2 regions of the Saccharopolyspora sp. NPDC050642 genome follow, and region 1 is predicted to be linked to the other one. Evidence: riboswitches for the same ligand, from Rfam matches in the RefSeq annotation. Region 1 holds a riboswitch; the other holds the start of a gene.

Region 1 (4,885 bases):
GGTGTCGGTCGTCGTGGTGTCTGCCGCTGCGGGGCTCACTGTCTCGTTCTCCTCGGTTTCTCGGCGTTCTCGGTCGTCATGCGGGGCGGTGCACGAGGATCGTGCGGACCACTTCCCAGGTGCCGCCGTCGCGGGCCGCGCCGCGCAGCCCGTCGAAGGTTCCCACGCCGCCCATGACGATCAGGTCGTCGCTGGCGAGTGCTGCGGTGCCGATCGTACGGGCCGGGTCCCAGCCGGTGGAGTGCAGAAGCCGACAACCCATCTGCACCCAGCCGGTCAGCTGCCCGGTCACCACCCACGCGTCCGGGCCGGGCTCGGTGAAGCGCCGCGCCTGCCGCAGCCACGACGCGGCGCGCTCCGGCCAGTCGACGACGTCGAGCACGTGCCCGCCCCGCTCGCTCCACGCTCGCTCGACCGCGTCGGCGGTCGCCCGGGACGGGGCGTCGCGCGAGCAGCCGATGACGATCGAGGTCACCCGCGGCCGCAGCCCGGCGAGCAGACCCATCACCGTCGCCAGCTCGATTTCGCTGTGCGGCGAGGGAATCCGGGTCGCCGTGCCGGTTCCGCGAGCCAGCGGCGAGGGTGTTCGTCGCGCCATCGAAGCAGTCCTCGGGTACGTCATGCCGCGTCGTGGAAGACGAGCCCCAGCGTGTGGCGTCGCCCGGAACGCACCGGCGAAACCCCGTGCCGCACCGGGGAAGCGGACCAGCCGCGTGCCGAGCGCACCGGCCGGTCGCGCGTGGTGAACACCAGGCCGTGCCCCTGCGGGATCAGCGTTGCGGTGCCCCGGGATTGGGCGCGCGGGCGCTGCTCCACCAGCAGGAACTCGCCTCCGGTGTGATCGGTCCCCGGATCGTTGAGGTTGATCACCACCTGCAGCGGGAACACCTTGTCGCCGTACAGGTCCCGGTGCAGTGCGTTCCAGCCGCCCGGCTCGTAGCGCAGCAGGATCGGCGTGGGACGGGCCTGCCCGGCCCGGTGGCAGACGTCCAGCCACTCGTCGAGGGTGTCCGGCCATTCCGCTTCCCGGCCGAGCTTCTCGGCCCAGTCCCGGGCGATCGGCAGCAGCCGCGGGTAGAGGGCCTGCCGCAGCTTCTCCACCGGTTCCGGGAAAGGCGCGGCGAAGTAGTGGTAATCGCCGTTGTCCCCGAAGCGATGGCGGCGCAGGTTGATCGTGGCCCGGAAGTGCTCCGGCTCGTCCCACAGGGCCGCGATCCGCTCGCACTCGGCGGGGGTCAGCAACTGCGGCAGCAGTGCGCAACCGTAGTCGTTGACCTCGGCGGCGACCCCCTCCCAGTCCGCCGCCGCGACCTGCTTCGCGTACCGGTCCGTCTTCGACGTGCTCATGCCGCCTCCAGGGTCAGCAGGGTTTCCTTCGCTTCCGCACCGCCGACGTACCCGCCCGAGGTGCCGTCCGAGCGCACGACCCGGTGGCACGGCACCACCACCGGCAGCGGGTTGGTCGCGCACGCGGTGCCCACCGCGCGAACCGCCCGCGGGCTGCCCGCCGCGGCGGCGACCTCGGCGTAGCTGGCGGTGCGGCCGTAGGCGATGTCGGGCAGGTGCTCCAGCACGTTGAGCCGGAACCCGCGCGAGAGCCGCCAGTCCAGCGGCAGGTCGAAAGTCCGCCGCCGCCCGGCGAAGTACTCGTCGATCTGGCGGGCCGCCTCGTCGAGCCGGGCCGGCGCCCGCAGGATGCGCGGGCTGATCAGCTCGGCCAGCGACTCCAGGACCGTGCTGTGCCCCTGGCGGTCGAAGGCGACCCGCACCAGGCCGCGTTCGGTGGCCGCCAGCAGCAGCTCGCCGACCGGGGTGCCGACGGTGCGGTACGCGACGTCGAGCAGCCCTTCCCGCTGGGCCGCGCTCACCAGGTCGATGTGCAGCCGCTCGCTGGTGTTGAAGTCGATCGCCGGGAGCGCGTCGAACAGGTGTCCGTCGTCGGATTCATGGATCGTCATCATCACGCTTCCCTCCCCACTCTCGTGGTGGGTCTATAGGTCGTGCGCAGGGTCTTGATGCCGTCCGCGGCGGCCCGCCGGGCGGCATCGGTGCTGCCGCCGAGGATCGCGGCGATCTCGGCGTAGGGCAGGCCGGCCAGGTAGTGGTAGGCCACCGCCATGCGCTGCTTGGCCGGCAGCGCGCTCAGCGCGGCCCACAGGTCGCCGTCCCAGTCCTCCGGGCGGCCGCTCGTGCTGGGCCGCTCGGGCAGGCGCTCGACCACCACCGGCCGGCGGGCCGTCGCCCTGGTGACGTCGACCGCCTTGCGGTGGGCGATCGTGACCAGCCACGCCTCCACGTTGGTGTCCTCGGCCAGCTCCGGGTAGGCGCGCAGCGCGGCCAGGAACGTCTCGGACCACGCGTCCTCGGCGTCGGCCGGCCCGAGCACGGCCCGGCACACTCGCAGCACCATCGGGCCGTACTCGTCAACGATCTGCTCGAACGGTCTCACTTTCACTCCCCGTAGACGCCCCGCGCCGCGGAAACGTGAGATGCGGATCGGCCCGTTTCCACGATCGTCACCCGGACGTGGCCATCCCGCGTTTCGGGACCGGGCCTGCGGTGCCGCGTGACGAGCGTCTCACCGGAGGTGCGGCGGTGGGCCGGAAGATCATGTTCAGCCCGGGGACCGCCGGTCGCGAGGGGGCCGCCCGGCGCGTCGCCGGCCCTTGCCAACGGCCCCCCGATCGGTAGCCTCCGTTGTGCTGGTGGTTCGTCCGCCCCCCTGAAGCGGGGTGGACGAGGCAAGAGGGAACCCGGTGCGAATCCGGGACTGCCCCGCAGCGGTGAGTGGGAACGAACGCCGTCCCCGGTCCCAGACCGGGCACAGCACTGGGCACGCGTGCCTGGGAAGCGACGGCCACTAGGAACCCCGGCTCCGGCCGGGACGCGCCCGCGAGTCCGAAGACCTGCCACCGGTGCGCGCACCGGACGGTGCGCGCGGTCCGGGGTCTCGCGGGAGGACCCGGCGGACGACCGGCTCGCGCCGCGCGGTGCGCGCCGGTCCGCCTGCGCCTTCCCGGACCTCGGGGCATCTGCCGTCGAGCTCGCGAGGAGAGGGCCTTGAGCAGCAAGATCGGATCCACCGTACTCGGATACCCCCGGATCGGCCCCGACCGGGAACTCAAGCGCGCGCTGGAGCGCTACTGGTCGTCCCGCATCGGCGAGGCGGAGCTGCGCGCGGTGGCGCGCGAACTCCGCGTCCAGACCTGGCGCTCGCTGTGGGACGCGGGCCTGGATTCGGTGCCGGGCAACACGTTCTCGTACTACGACCAGGTGCTGGACACCGCGGTCACCTTCGGCGCGATCCCGCCGCGCTTCGCGAAGCTCGGGCTGGGCCCGCTGGACACCTACTTCGCGATGGCGCGCGGCGTGGCGTCCGAGCCGCCGCTGGAGATGACGAAGTGGTTCGACACGAACTACCACTACCTGGTGCCCGAGATCGGCCCGGACACGCAGTTCTCGCTCGCCGACCGGACTCCCGTGGAGCAGTACCGGGAGGCCGCCGAGCTGGGCGTGACCACCCGCCCGGTGCTGGTCGGCCCGCTCACGTTCCTGCTGCTGGCCAAATCCGCGGACGGCGCGCCGGAGTCGTTCCGGCCGCTGGACCGGCTGGACGCGCTGCTGGACGCCTACGCGGAGCTGCTCGGCGAGCTGCACCGCGCCGGCGTTGAGTGGGTGCAGCTGGACGAGCCGGCCTTCGCCGCCGACCGCTCGCCGGCCGAACTCGCCGCCCTGCGCGCCGCCTACCAGCGGCTCGGCGATCTGGCGGAGCGGCCGAAACTGCTGGTCGCGGGATACTTCGGCGATCTCGGCGAGGCGCTGGAGGTGCTGGCGGCTAGCCCGGTCGAAGCGATCGGCGCCGACCTCGTCGCCGGGAAGTCCACAGTGGACGTCCTGTCGTCGGTTCGCGGGCTGAGCGGCAAGACCCTGGTGGCCGGGCTCGTCGACGGGCGCAACGTCTGGCGCACCGATCTCGACAAGGCGCTCGCGACCGCCGCCACGCTGCTCGGCTCGGCGAACGAGGTCGCGGTCAGCACGTCGTGCTCCCTGCTGCACGTGCCCTACGACGTCGACGCGGAGACCGGCATCGACCCGCAGGTGAAGCCCTGGCTGGCCTTCGCCGCGCAGAAGGTCCGCGAGGTGGTCGTGCTGGGCCGCGCGTTGCGCGAGGGCCGCGACGCGGTGGCCGACGAGCTGGCCGAGGCGCGCGCCGCGATCGCCGACCGCGCCGGCGCGGACCGGGTCCGGAACAATCGCGTGCGCGCTCGGTTGCAGGCACTTCGGCCGGAATACACGCAGCGCGGCGAGTACGACACGCGGCGCGCGGCTCAGCAGAAGGCGTTGAACCTGCCGCCGTTGCCGACCACGACGATCGGATCGTTCCCGCAGACCACGGACGTCCGCAAGGCGCGCGCCGCGGTCCGCGCCGGCCGCATCGACCAGGCGACGTACCGGCGGCGGATGCAGGACGAGATCGAGCGCGTGATCCGCCTGCAGGAAGGGCTCGGGCTCGACGTCCTGGTGCACGGCGAGCCGGAGCGCAACGACATGGTGCAGTACTTCGCCGAGCACCTGGACGGCTTCGCCAGCACCGACAACGCATGGGTGCAGTCCTACGGGTCGCGGTGCGTGCGCCCGCCGATCCTCTACGGCGACGTCTCCCGCCCGGCGCCGATCACCGTCGAGTGGGCGAGCTACGCGCAGCGGCTGACCGAGAAGCCGGTCAAGGGCATGCTCACCGGACCGGTGACGATCCTGGCGTGGTCTTTCGTCCGCGACGACCAGCCGCCGGCCGACACCGCGAAGCAGGTCGCGCTGGCGATCCGGGACGAGGTCGCCGACCTGGAGGCGGCCGGCATCCGGGTCATCCAGGTCGACGAGCCCG
Region 2 (4,885 bases), on a different contig from region 1:
CGGGCGGGGTCTCGTGGCCCGCCCCGGACCGGTTGTCAGCGCTGGCCGGGCCCGTCCTCCAGATCACCCTCGGTCTGCAGGTAGACGTCCTGCAGCGCCTGCAAGGTGTCCGGGTCCGGCTCCTGCCACATCTGCCGGTTGGCGGCCTCCAGCAGCCGCTCGGTGATGCCGTGCAGCGCCCACGGGTTGGACTCGGTGAGGAACCGCTGGTTCTCCTCGTCCAGCACGTAGGTCTCGGCGAGCTTCTCGTACATCCAGTCGGCCACGACGCCGGTCGTGGCGTCGTAGCCGAACAGGTAGTCCACCGTCGCCGCCAGCTCGAACGCGCCCTTGTAGCCGTGGCGGCGCATCGCCGCCAGCCACCGCGGGTTGACGACGCGGGCCCGGAACACCCGCGACGTCTCCTCGGTCAGGGACCGGGTGCGGATCGAGTCGGGGCGCGTGCTGTCGCCGATGTAGGCCGCCGGGGCCTTGCCGGTGAGCGCGCGGACCGTGGCGATCATGCCGCCGTGGTACTGGAAGTAGTCGTCGGAGTCGGCGATGTCGTGCTCGCGCGTGTCGGTGTTCTTCGCCGCCACGGAGATCCGCTTGTAGGCGCTCTCCATGTCGGCGCGGGCCGGCTCGCCGTCCAGCTCGCGCCCGTAGGCGAAGCCGCCCCACACCGCGTACACCTCGGCCAGGTCGGCGTCGTCGCGCCAGTTCCGGCTGTCGATCAGCGGCAGGATCCCCGCGCCGTACGCGCCCGGCTTGGAGCCGAAGATCCGCATCGTGGCGCGCCGCTCGTCGCCGTGCTCGGCGAGGTCGGCGCGCGCGTGCGCCCGCACGAAGTTCTGCTCGTCCGGCTCGTCGAGGGCGGCGACCAGGCGCACGGCGTCGTCGAGGAGCGCGACCACGTGCGGGAAGGCGTCCCGGAAGAAACCGCTGATGCGGACCGTGACGTCGATGCGGGGGCGGCCCAGCTCGTCGAGCGGGATCACCTCCAGCCCGTTGACCCGGCGCGACGCCTCGTCCCAGGTCGGCCGGACGCCGAGCAGCGCCAGCACCTCCGCGATGTCGTCACCGGACGTGCGCATCGCGCTGGTGCCCCACACCGACAGGCCGACCGAGCGGGGCCAGTCGCCGGTGTCGGCGCGGTAGCGGTCGAGCAGGGATTCCGCGATCGCCCACCCCGTCTCCCAGGCCAGGCGGCTGGGCACGGCCTTGGGGTCGACCGAGTAGAAGTTGCGGCCGGTGGGCAGGACGTTGACCAGCCCGCGCAGCGGCGACCCGCTGGGACCCGCGGGAACGTACCCGCCTTGGAGGGCGTGCAGCGTCGCAGTCATCTCGTCGGTCGTCGCGGCGAGCCGCGGCACCACCTCGGTCGCGGCGAACTCCAGCACCCGCACGACCGCGTCCTCGGCGCTGCCGAGGACCTCCCGGCAGACCTCCGGCGCCGAATCCGGGCTCCAGCCGCGGTCCTCCATCGCCTGGACCAGGGCGTGCGCGCGGGTCTCGACGTCGTCGACCTGCTCCCGGGCGGCGCTGCCGTCCTCGGCGAGCCCGAGCGCTTCCCGCAAGCCGGGCAGCGCGGCGCTCTGCCCGCTCCACATCTGGCGCGCGCGCAGCATCGCGAGCACGAGGTTCACCCGGGCCTCGCCGGCCGGGGCGTCGCCGAGCACGTGCAGGCCGTCGCGGATCTGGGCGTCCTTGACCTCGCAGAGCCAGCCGTCGACGTGCAGCAGCATGTCGTCGAATTCCGCGTCGTGCGGCCGTTCGTCGAGCCCGAGGTCGTGGTCGAGCTTGGCGGCCTGCATCAGCGTCCAGATCTGGCTGCGGATCGCGGGCAGCTTCGCCGGGTCCATCGCGGAGATGTTGGCGTGCTCGTCGAGGAGCTGTTCCAGCCGGGCGATGTCGCCGTAGCTCTCCGCGCGGGCCATCGGCGGCACGAGGTGGTCGACCAGGGTGGCGTGCACCCGGCGCTTGGCCTGGGTGCCTTCGCCGGGGTCGTTGACCAGGAACGGGTAGATCAGCGGGAGGTCGGCGATCGCGGCGTCCGGGGCGCACGAGGCGGACATGCCCGCCGTCTTCCCCGGCAGCCATTCGAGGTTGCCGTGCTTGCCCAGGTGCACCATGGCATGGGCGCCGAACTCGTCGATCAGCCAGCGGTAGGCCGCCAGGTAGTGGTGGCTCGGCGGCAGGTCCGGATCGTGGTAGATCGCGATCGGGTTCTCGCCGAAACCGCGCGGCGGCTGCACCATGAGCACGACGTTGCCCGCGCGGACGGCGGCGAGCACGATCTCGCCCTCCGGGTCCTGGGAGCGGTCGACGAACAGCTCGCCCGGCGGCGGTCCCCAGTGCTGCTCGATCGCGGTGCGCAGGTCCTCGGGCAACGTCGCGAACCAGCTCGCGTACCGGCGCGCGGGGATGCGGACCGGGTTGCCGCTGAGCTGCTCCTCGGACAGCCAGTCGCGGTCCTGGCCACCGGCGGCGATCAGCGCGTGGATCAGCGCATCGCCGTCCTGGTCCGCGACGCCGGGCAGCGCGTCGGGGCCGTCCTCGGGGCCGATGTCGTAGCCCTGCTCGCGCAGCGCCCGCAGCAGGCGGACCGCGCTGACCGGCGTGTCCAGGCCGACGGCGTTGCCGATCCGGGAGTGCTTGGTCGGGTAGGCCGACAGCATCAGCGCCAGCCGCTTGTCCTGCGGCGGGACGTGCCGCAGCGTCGCGTGCCGGACCGCGATGCCGGCGACCCGGGCCGCCCGTTCGCGGTCGGCCACGTAGACCGGCAGCCCCTCGGCGTCGTTCTCCTTGAAGGAGAAGGGCACGGTGATCAGGCGGCCGTCGAACTCGGGCACGGCGACCTGCGTGGCCATGTCCAGCGGCGACAGGCCCTCGTCGTTGTCCTCCCAGGCCTCGCGGGAACTGGTCAGGCACAGCCCCTGCAGGATCGGGATGTCGAGTTCGGCGAGCGCTCCGACGTCCCATGCCTCGTCGTCACCGCCGGCGGAGGCGGTGGCGGGCTTCGTGCCGCCGGCGGCGAGCACGGTGACGACCAGCGCGTCCGCCCGGCCGAGCTGTTCCAGCAGCTGCGGGTCGGGCGCCCGCAGGGAGGCGCAGAACAGCGGCAAGGCCTGGCCACCGGCGTCTTCGATGGCCTCGCACAGCGCGTTCGCGAACGCGGTGTTGCCCGCCATGTGGTGCGCGCGGTAGTAGAGCACGGCGACGGTCGGGCCTTCGGTGCGCCGCGGGGTCCGCTCCAGCACGCCCCAGGTCGGCGTCTCCGCCGGCGGCTCGAAGCCGTGCCCGGTGAGCAGGATCGTGTCGGACAGGAAGCGGTGCAGCTGAGCCAGGTTGTCCGGGCCGCCGTGGGCGAGGTAGCGGTGCGCTTCGGCGCACACCCCGCCCGGCACGGTGGAGCATTCCATCAGTTCCGCGTCCGGGGCCTGTTCGCCGCCGAGCACGATCACCGGGCGCGGGCCCGCGAGCAGCGCGTCCAGGCCCTCTTCCCAGGCCCGGCGGCCGCCGAGCAGCCGCACGACGACGAGGTCGACGTCCTCCAGCAGCGGGGGCAGGTCGTCCACGCCCAGCCGCGCCGGGTTGCCGAGCCGGTACTCGGCGTCGGCGGCCCGCGCGCTGAGCAGATCGGTGTCCGAAGTGGACAGAAGTAGGATCATGCGGATCGCTCCTCGGCGTGGCGACCGGCGTCGCGGGGCCTGGGCGCGCGTGCGCAGCGCATGACGGCACCTCCCTCGGGGTCCTCGCCCCGGTTCGTAGGTCGCGGCGACCGGAGTCTCCTGGCTCCCGGATCAGCGCTCGCTCCGTCTTCCCGTCCAGTTAGGACAGTGACTTCCCTGGAGTCCGCTCCCCGGTGACAGTGGCGGGACCGCGCCGGATTCGCACCGGCTTCCTCCACCGTCGCCGCTGAATGCTGCGACCACTCTTCGCAACGGGACGATCTTACGTCAAGCGGCGCGGGCATGACGCACGTCGCACCGCGCTTGTTTTGCGTCCGCAACTACCTGGGTCCGTAGTATCAGCCGGGTGTTGCACAGAGCCAGACCAGAGCGGGACGCGTGTCCCGGCGCGCTGCGGGTGCACGAGGCAGCCGACGGCGGACTGGCCCGCATCCGCATCCCCGGCGGCGTGCTCACACCGCTCCAGGTCCGGGCGATCGCGGCGGCCGCGGCGCTCGGCGACGGCGGCGCGGAGCTCACCTCGCGGGCGAACGTGCAGGTGCGCGGACTGCCCGCGGGAGCGGAGGAGGAACTCGCCGCCGGACTCCGGACGGCGGGGCTGCTGCCGTCGGCAACGCACGAGCGGGTCCGCAACATCATCGGCTCGCCCTCGGCGAACGGCCGCGAACTGGTCGACGTTCGGGCGGTGGCCCGGGAACTCGACACGGCGCTCTGCGCGACGCCGTCGCTGGCGGACCTGCCAGGACGTTTCCTGTTCGCCGTCGACGACGGCAGCGCGGACGTCATCTCGCTCGGCGCCGATGTCGGCCTGCTCGCGGAGCGCGCCGACGCCCTGGCGCTGGTGCTCGCCGGCGTGGATTCCGGAGTGCGATCGACCCCGGGCCAGGCCGTCGGCGTCGCCATCGCCGCAGCGGAGGCTTTCCTGGCGGAGAAGGCCGCGCAAGGGTGCTCGGCTTGGCGGCTGGCCGAACTCGACGATGGTGCGCGCCGGATCGCCGAACGCCTCGGCACCGTCCCGGCCGGGCCGCTGCCGACGAACCAGCCGGCGACGCATTCGCAGGTCGGCGCGGTGGAACGGTCCGACGGAACGGTCGCGGTGGTGGCGGGAGCACCACTGGGCCGCCTGTCGCGGGACCAGCTGGATATCATCACCGCCGCGTCCGAGGCCGCGGGTGAACTTCGCCTGACGCCGTGGCGGACCGTCGTCCTGCCCG

The links. Region 1 has a riboswitch for cobalamin ahead of metE (5-methyltetrahydropteroyltriglutamate--homocysteine S-methyltransferase). Riboswitches for the same ligand answer to the same signal wherever they lie in the genome.
Region 2: linked by a shared signal. The riboswitch ahead of cobN (cobaltochelatase subunit CobN) and the one ahead of metE (5-methyltetrahydropteroyltriglutamate--homocysteine S-methyltransferase) in region 1 are both predicted to bind cobalamin.

What each region holds. Positions count from the first base shown of each region.
Region 1 covers NZ_JBFAIN010000001.1:106,061-110,945, reverse strand. The annotation lists gene AB0H93_RS00510 (DNA-3-methyladenine glycosylase I) at 1-39, opposite strand, end outside; gene AB0H93_RS00505 (hypothetical protein) at 77-598, opposite strand; gene AB0H93_RS00500 (2OG-Fe(II) oxygenase) at 619-1,347, opposite strand; gene AB0H93_RS00495 (methylated-DNA--[protein]-cysteine S-methyltransferase) at 1,344-1,961, opposite strand; gene AB0H93_RS00490 (sigma-70 family RNA polymerase sigma factor) at 1,961-2,455, opposite strand; cobalamin riboswitch at 2,690-2,929, shown strand; gene metE (5-methyltetrahydropteroyltriglutamate--homocysteine S-methyltransferase) at 3,061-4,885, shown strand, end outside.
Region 2 covers NZ_JBFAIN010000016.1:83,681-88,565, reverse strand. The annotation lists gene cobN (cobaltochelatase subunit CobN) at 36-3,650, opposite strand; cobalamin riboswitch at 3,764-3,886, opposite strand; gene cobG (precorrin-3B synthase) at 4,018-4,885, shown strand, end outside.